One region of the Helicovermis profundi genome, then DNA from elsewhere that is predicted to be linked to it. Evidence: a T-box and tRNA genes for the amino acid it is inferred to sense, from the RefSeq annotation. Region 1 holds a T-box; the other holds one or more tRNA genes.
The links. A T-box is a leader RNA that pairs with one kind of tRNA and senses whether it is charged. The one in region 1 lies ahead of serS (serine--tRNA ligase), so its partner is inferred to be a tRNA-Ser.
Positions count from the first base shown of each region.

Region 1 (4,426 bases):
ATGAAATCTATGAAAGAATATTATATGTAGATAATTTCACTTCAATAGCAAGTTTATCAAAAGATATTTATAATTACACTATTACTATAAATGGCTTATCAAAATCTGCTGCTATGACTGGTTGGAGACTTGGATATACTGCTTGTAGAAAGGATCTTGCAAAAATTATTTCTAGTATTCAAGGTCACTTGGTTTCTCATCCCTGTACTGTTTCTCAAGCAGCTGGAAAAGAAGCTTTAATATCTTGCACTAATGACACTAAAAAAATGTTAGAAGGGTATACTAAAAGAAGAAACCTTGCAATTAAAATGTTTAACAAAATAGATGAAATTGATATAATTCAACCTGATGGAGCATTTTATATTTTCATGGATATTAGTAAAATTAAAAAAAATGTAAACTTTAAGGATAGTTTTTCAATTGAAGTATGTAATGTACTACTTGATAAATTTAAATTAGCTTTGGTTCCAGGTATTGCATTCGGTAATGATGATTTTCTAAGAATGTCTTATGCTGCTGATATAAATGATGTTGAAGAAGGCATAAACAGAATCGCAAAATATATTGAAACAGTTAAAAAGTAACTTAAAATATATAATAATTATTCTAAAAATGTAAAAATACTAAGTTTAATATGGTTAATCTCCATATAAACTTAGTATTTTTTTTATGATAATTCAGTATTAGATTCAATTAACAACTTGTAATAATTTATAGTTTTTCATTACATATTTTTTATTTAATATAATCTTTTCCATTAAAATAAGGTTTTAATATTTTTGGTATTTTAACACTTCCATCTGCTTGTTGATAATTTTCTAATATAGCTGCAACCGTTCTACCGACAGCTAAGCCTGATCCATTTATAGTATGAACATACTTAACTTTCTTTGTTGAATTATCTCTATACTTGATATTAGCTCTTCTAGCTTGATAATCTTCAAAATTTGAACAAGATGATATCTCAACATACCTATTATAGCTTGGCATCCAAACTTCGATATCATAAGTCATTGCAGAACTAAAGCCCAAATCTCCGCCACATAATTTTACAACCCTATATGGTAATTCTAATCTCTTAAGAACATCTTCAGCAGAAAGCAGTAATTTTTCAAGTTCATCATATGAATTTTCTGGCCTTGCAAATTTAACTAATTCAACCTTATTAAATTGATGCTGCCTTATTAACCCTCTAGTATCTCTTCCAGCAGATCCTGCTTCTTTTCTAAAACAAGGTGTATAAGCTGTATGACAAATTGGGAGTTCATCTTCACTTAAAATTTCATTCATATAAAGATTTGTAACAGGTACCTCTGCAGTTGGAACTAAGAAGAAATCTTTTGATGGAATATGAAACATGTCATCTTCAAATTTTGGAAGCTGACCCGTTCCTATCATTGCATCTCTATTTACCATAAAAGGTGTCATAACTTCAATAAAGCCATGCTCTTCTATATGAAGATCAAGCATAAAATTAATAAGAGTCCTTTCAAGTTTTGCGCCAGTTCCCTTGTATACAGTAAATCTTGAACCAGCAATTTTTGTTGCTCTTTCAAAATCTAAAATATCTAAATTTTGACCAATATCCCAATGAGCTTTAGGTTCAAAATCAAATACATTAGGTTCCATAAATTTTTTAACTTCTATATTATCTTCATCTGAATTTCCAACAGGTGTTCCGTCTACAGGCATATTAGGAATAGCAAGTAACATATTTTTAAGTTCAATATCAACTATTTTAACTTTATCATCAAGTTCTTTAATATTTTCTGAAAGTTTTTTTAAGCTTTCCATTAATTTACTTGTATCTTTTCCCTCTTTTTTTAACGTTGGAATCTCTTTAGAAGCCAATTTCTGTTTATTTTTCATTTGCTCAACCTTTTGCAAAATATCTCGTCTTTCTTTATCTTTTACAATAATAGATTCTAATCCAAAATCACCTTTTCCTCTAAGTGCAATCCTTCCTTTAACATCTTCGAAGTTTTCTCTTATTCTTTTTATATCTAACATATTAACCTCCTTAAAACATAGTATTCAAAAAAAAAACAAAACTCCTCATCCCTTGAAAGGGACGAAAAGTAATTTCCGCGTTGCCACCCTAGTTGATTAAATAATCCACTCGAACCAATAACGGCTGGTACCGTCTAGAATTACCTAGATTTAATGGGTAGATTCAAAAAATTTGAATATCGATTTACACCTAACACCGACTCTCTAAAAAACAAAATTATTTTACTTTTCCCAAATACTTATATATATATTTTGAAATATGATAACATAATAATTTCATGAAGTCAAATTTCTTAAGAATAAAATTATATTTATGCTTATAACTTTGACTTAATTAAATTAAATACTTTTCTATCCGATATGTTTATTTCCTTCTTTAACTCTTTAGGGGATATTTTTAATATTTTAATCATTTCTTTAAAAGAAGCTGGTTTTTCATTATCAATACCATATCTAAGTCTAATTATTTTTTCTTGATTATATGTTAACGAGTTTTCATTTACTAATTTTTCAATTTTCAAGCTTAAATTTTTAAAATTTTTTCTATCTATATTTTCCAAATCATCACTCTCTTCTAGTATCACTTAGCATTTTCACTATAAATTTTCAATAATTTCTTTGACCTTAAAACATCTTCTTCACTACCTGAATTATTAAATTCTATATGTTGATTAGAATTTTCCGTATTCAATATTCTATTACTTTTTAAAATACTTTTTAAATTATTTACAGTTCCAACATTTCCATCTATTATATTAATAGCATTTCCTACAATTGATTTTATAGTGCTTTTTAAAAACACAAAATGAGTACACCCTAAAACTATTGTTGAAATCTTTGATATATCAATAACTTCAAAACATTTTTCTATTTCCCTAATTGCTATTTTTCCATCTACGATTCCATTTTCAACAATCTCAACTAAATTAGGACAAGGAATTTTTACTATCTTTCTATTTGTTCCATATACTTTTAACAAATTATTAAATTTTTTTTCTCGTAGCGTAACTTCTGTAGCAAGAACTGCAATCAGTCCATCGTAATTCTCTATCGCAGGTTTAATTGCAGGCTCCATACCTATAATTGGCACATTATATCTTTGTCTTAATATATTTATTGAGGCACTAGTCGCCGTATTACATGCAACAACTATTGCTTTTACATTTTTTTTAATCAAATAATTACATACATTTTCTGATAATTCCATTACTTCTTCTGTTGTTTTTATGCCATAAGGTGCATTTTTTGAATCTCCATAATATATAAAATTTTCTTTCGGTAAAATTCTAATGCAATCAGCAAGAACAGATATACCTCCCATTCCAGAATCAAATATACCTATCGAATTTTTATTATCCAAAATACAATCACATCCAAATTCTATTAATATATAAATTATATAATAAATATTATATAATAAATATATCAATTTACTAATACTATAAAGGTGAGGCCTTATGAATAAAATCAACTGCAACAAATGTATATATTATTATATAACATGGGACAAAATTAATCCAAAAGGATGTAAATTTTTCAAATTCAAATCAAAGCAAATGCCATCTATCATTGTATTAAAATCTTCTGGTAATCCATGTAAAGCATTTATAGAGAAAAAATGACAAATAATATAAAAATCCGCCTTTGTGAGTAAACTCACAGGCAATGTTTTAATATTTAAATAAATGCAGTGCTCATACTCGCCAATCTCTCTTCGTTCGATTCGCTGAGTATAGGGCTAACGCCCTATGACAAGTAATATAAAAATCCGCCTTTGTGAGTAAACTCATAGGCAATGTTTTAATATTTAAATAAATGCAGTGCTCATACTCGCCAATCTCTCTTCGTTCGTTTTGCTGAGTATCGGGCTAACGCCCTATGACAAATAATATAAAAATCCGCCTTTGTGAGCATACTCACAGGCAGTGTTTTAATATTTAAATAAATGTAGTGCTTATACTCGCCAATCTCTCTTCGTTCGATTCGCTGAGTATCGGGCTAACGCCCTATGACAAATAATATAAAAATCCGCCTTTGTGAGCATACTCACAGGCAGTGTTTTAATATTTAAATAAATGTAGTGCTTATACTCGCCAATCTCTCTTCGTTCGATTCGCTGAGTATCGGGCTAACGCCCTATGACAAATAATATAAAAATCCGCCTTTGTGAGTAAACTCACAGGCAGTGTTTTAATATTTAAATAAATGTAGTGCTTATACTCGCCAATCTCTCTTCGTTCGATTCGCTGAGTATCGGGCTAACGCCCTATGACAAATAATATAAAAATCCGCCTTTGTGAGTAAACTCACAGGCTTATTTTTATATTATTTGTCGCACTGCTTTTTGTTATAGTATATTCATGCTTATATCTAATGCTTTTGCTGAGTGTGTTAGCGCTCCTACTGATATTATGTC
Region 1 is NZ_AP028654.1:22,528-26,953, reverse strand. It holds gene AACH12_RS00115 (pyridoxal phosphate-dependent aminotransferase) at 1-584, shown strand, start outside; gene serS (serine--tRNA ligase) at 736-2,010, opposite strand; T-box leader at 2,065-2,252, opposite strand; gene AACH12_RS00105 (hypothetical protein) at 2,328-2,594, opposite strand; gene murI (glutamate racemase) at 2,591-3,373, opposite strand; gene AACH12_RS00095 (uracil-DNA glycosylase) at 3,468-3,632, shown strand; gene nadC (carboxylating nicotinate-nucleotide diphosphorylase) at 4,358-4,426, opposite strand, start outside.

Region 2 (4,426 bases), 440 kb from region 1:
AAGAGTGCGTAATAGCTCACTAGTCGAGTGATTGTGCGCCGAAAATTACCGGGGCTAAAATCTACTACCGAAGCTTTGGCATATACTATCGTATATGGGTAGGGGAGCATTCTGCATGGAGCGAAGCAGTACCGTAAGGAGCTGTGGACTTTGCAGAAGAGAGAATGTTGGCATGAGTAGCGAGAGGCAGGTGAGAATCCTGCCCACCGAAAACCTAAGGGTTCCTGAGGAAGGTTCGTCCGCTCAGGGTAAGTCAGGACCTAAGGCGAGGACGAAAGTCGTAGTCGATGGACAACAGGTAAAGATTCCTGTACCACCGTTTATTGTATGAAAGAAGTGGTGACACAGAAGGATAGGTTAAGCGTACGAATGGAAGAGTACGTCCAAGCACAGAGTTAGATATGTTAGGTAAATCCGGCGTATTGTTCATATGATGTGTGATGGGGAGTGAAAAACAAGTAACGAAGTAACTGATTTCACACTGTCAAGAAAAGCCGCTATTTAGATAAAAGGTGCCTGTACCGTAAACCGACACAGGTAGGTAGGTAGAGAATACTAAGGTGAGCGAGATAACTATTGTTAAGGAACTCGGCAAAATGACCCCGTAACTTCGGGAGAAGGGGTGCCGATCTAGGTTCAGAGCTAAGGTCGGCCGCAGAGAATAGGCCCAAGCGACTGTTTACCAAAAACACAGGTCTCTGCTAAATCGAAAGATGAAGTATAGGGGCTGACGCCTGCCCGGTGCTGGAAGGTTATGAGGAGATGTTAGCGTAAGCGAGGCATTGAATCGAAGCCCCAGTAAACGGCGGCCGTAACTATAACGGTCCTAAGGTAGCGAAATTCCTTGTCGGGTAAGTTCCGACCCGCACGAAAGGCGTAACGATTTGGGCGCTGTCTCAACAATAGACTCGGTGAAATTGTAGTACCGGTAAAGATGCCGGTTACCCGCAGCAGGACGGAAAGACCCCGTGGAGCTTTACTGCAGCTTGGCGCTGGACTTTGATATATAATGTACAGAATAGGTGGGAGACTGTGATACATGAACGCCAGTTTGTGAGGAGTCGCCTTTGGGATACCACCCTTTGTATATCAGCGTTCTAACCTGGTACCGTGATCCGGTACAGGGACAATGTCAGGCGGGCAGTTTGACTGGGGCGGTCGCCTCCCAAAGAGTAACGGAGGCGCTCAAAGGTTCCCTCAGAATGGTTGGAAATCATTCAAAGAGTGCAAAGGCAGAAGGGAGCTTGATTGCGAGACATACAGGTCGAGCAAGTACGAAAGTAGGACTTAGTGATCCGGCGGTACCGAATGGAAGGGCCGTCGCTCAACGGATAAAAGCTACCCCGGGGATAACAGGCTTATCTCCCCCAAGAGTCCACATCGACGGGGAGGTTTGGCACCTCGATGTCGGCTCGTCTCATCCTGGGGCTGAATTAGGTCCCAAGGGTTGGGCTGTTCGCCCATTAAAGAGGCACGCGAGCTGGGTTCAGAACGTCGTGAGACAGTTCGGTCCCTATCCGCTGTGGGCGCAGGAAATTTGAGAGAATCTGTCCTTAGTACGAGAGGACCGGGATGGACATACCAATGGTGTATCAGTTGTTCTGCCAAGAGCATAGCTGAGTAGCTAAGTATGGAAAGGATAAGCGCTGAAGGCATCTAAGCGCGAAGCCCCTCTTAAGATAAGATTTCCCATCACTTCAAGTGAGTAAGACCCCAGGTAGAAAATCTGGTTGATAGGTCTAGGGTGAAAGTGCAGCAATGTATGAAGCTGATAGATACTAATAGGTCGAGGTCTTGACCACAAGAAAAAACGTTTAATCCATATGCAGTTTTGGAAGAACAATTCCAAAAATATTTGATAGAATTTACGAGTAATTCAATGAATGAAGTAAATTGTAGCAAATGAATCTAGTGATGATGGCAAGAAGGCTACACCTGTACCCATACCGAACACAGAAGTTAAGCTTCTTAGCGCCGATGGTACTTGGGGAGCAGTCCCCTGGGAGAGTAGGTCGTTGCTAGTTATTTGTTCCAAGGTAGCTCAATGGTGGAGCAATCGGCTGTTAACCGATAGGCTGTGGGTTCGAGCCCCACCCTTGGAGCCAACTCATTAATCTTAGGGCTCCTTGGTCAAGCGGTTAAGACACCGCCCTTTCACGGCGGTAACAGGGGTTCAATTCCCCTAGGAGTCACCATTTATATAAGAAACATCCTAGCAAAATGAAACAAATGTGGGAGTATAGCTCAGCTGGGAGAGCATCTGCCTTACAAGCAGGGGGTCACAGGTTCGAGCCCTGTTACTCCCACCATTAATTTTATATCCACATGCGGGTGTGGCGGAATTGGCAGACGCGCTAGACTTAGGATCTAGTGTCTTGTACGTGGGGGTTCAAGTCCCTCCACCCGCACCATTAGTTTTAATTAGTATAAATTTAATAATGTGCAGAAGTGGCTCAGTGGTAGAGCATCGCCTTGCCAAGGCGAGGGTCGCGAGTTCAAATCTCGTCTTCTGCTCCAAAATGTGCATCCGTAGCTCAGCTGGATAGAGCAACGCCCTTCTAAGGCGTAGGTCCTGGGTTCGAATCCCCGCGGTTGCACCATTTTTTTTGGAGAGGTACCGAAGTGGTCATAACGGGGCGGTCTTGAAAACCGTTAGGGTGCAAGCCCACGAGGGTTCGAATCCCTCCCTCTCCGCCAGTTTTGCCCAGATAGCTCAGTCGGTAGAGCAGGGGACTGAAAATCCCCGTGTCGGTGGTTCGATTCCGCCTCTGGGCACCAAAAAAAGTCTGTTTACATAATGTAAACAGACTTTTTGTTATATCCAAATATATATAAATTGATTGGGTATATGAATTTAAATTAAGCGATTTACTAAATTTGAGAACCTAGATTTTTTTTCAAATACTAAAAATAGTTGAATATAAATAGCATATAAAATAAAAGTATTGATAAAAACCTATAAAACTGTTATTCTGTTTGAAACACATATAAAATAAGTTGAAAAAGGTGGCAATTTCTATGGTGAATAATGAAAAAAATAAAATAAAAATTATAAACATTAATACAAATGATGATTATAATATTATTTTAGGAAATAATATATTCGAAAAAAGTATTTTATATATTAAGAAGGTCACAAAGAGCAAAAAAATAGTTATAATAACTGATGATATTGTTGAATCGTTATACTATAGTAAAATAGAAAATCATTTAACAAAAAATAATTATTTAGTAAAAAAGATAGTAATGAAAAATGGAGAAACAAGTAAAAACTTGACTACTTGTGAATTTTTATATTCTAAACTTGCTAAGTATAATATAAGAAGGGATGATACAATTATTGCACTTGGGGGTGGAGTAGTTGGTGATATTGTAGGATTTGTGGCTTCAAGTTTTTTACGAGGTATTAATTTTATTCAAATCCCTACGACACTTTTATCTCAAGTTGATAGTAGTGTAGGTGGTAAAGTAGCAGTAAATATTGAAGAAGGTAAAAACTTAGTAGGAGCCTTCTATAATCCAAAATTAGTTATTGTTGATACAGAATTTTTAAAGACTCTTAGTATTGAACAAATAAAAGATGGGTTAGGAGAAATTATTAAATATAGTTATATATATGATGATAGTCTTGGAAAATTGCTTATGAATTTAGAAAATGTGAAAGAAATTTCAAAAAAATATAGTGAAATAATAGAGAAATCTTTATTAATAAAAAAATATTTTGTAGAAAATGATATGTATGATAAAGGTGAAAGGATGATACTTAATTTCGGACATACTATAGGACATGTCATTGAAAAACAATATGGGTATGGTGTTATTACTCATGGTCAAGCAATTGCTGAAGGTATGTTTATAATAAGTGAATTTGCGTATAAAAAAGGTCTTGTTAAAATTGATTATAGTGGTGAAATAAGGAGTGTTTTAGATAAATTTGGATTTAGTAAAACTGTGAGATTAGATAGAAAATTTTTTAATAATGTAGTGAGAAATGATAAAAAATTTTTTAATGAGAGTGTTAATATTATTGTAATTAATAATGCTAGGAAAGCTATTATATTTAAAATGAGTTTAGACGAATTTTTAGAAAAATTTGATAACTATCTAATCGATAAGTACAGCGAAAATTAGAGTATTTCAGAATATAGAGATTGTTATTATAATACAAAACTTGGGTGGTGTATGATGAGTGGAATATGGAGTAGCAAAATAAAGTTAAGTTTATTTGGAGAATCACATGGTAAAGCAATAGGTATTACAATAGATGGTTTTCCATCTGGAGTAGAAATTGATATGAATTTTATAAAATCAGAATTAAATAGAAGAAAGCCTGGTAAAGATAAATTTTCAACAAAACGAAAAGAAGATGATATTCCAAATATTATATCTGGAGTTTTCAATGGAAAAAGTACTGGAACACCATTAA
Region 2 is NZ_AP028654.1:2,700,567-2,704,992, reverse strand. It holds rRNA gene AACH12_RS12310 (23S ribosomal RNA) at 1-1,802, shown strand, start outside; rRNA gene rrf (5S ribosomal RNA) at 1,908-2,024, shown strand; tRNA gene AACH12_RS12300 (tRNA-Asn) at 2,031-2,105, shown strand; tRNA gene AACH12_RS12295 (tRNA-Glu) at 2,121-2,195, shown strand; tRNA gene AACH12_RS12290 (tRNA-Val) at 2,234-2,309, shown strand; tRNA gene AACH12_RS12285 (tRNA-Leu) at 2,328-2,411, shown strand; tRNA gene AACH12_RS12280 (tRNA-Gly) at 2,443-2,517, shown strand; tRNA gene AACH12_RS12275 (tRNA-Arg) at 2,524-2,600, shown strand; tRNA gene AACH12_RS12270 (tRNA-Ser) at 2,609-2,697, shown strand; tRNA gene AACH12_RS12265 (tRNA-Phe) at 2,703-2,778, shown strand; gene aroB (3-dehydroquinate synthase) at 3,019-4,131, shown strand; gene aroC (chorismate synthase) at 4,186-4,426, shown strand, end outside.
Region 2: it encodes a tRNA-Ser, which carries the amino acid that the T-box ahead of serS (serine--tRNA ligase) is inferred to sense. The anticodon was not compared.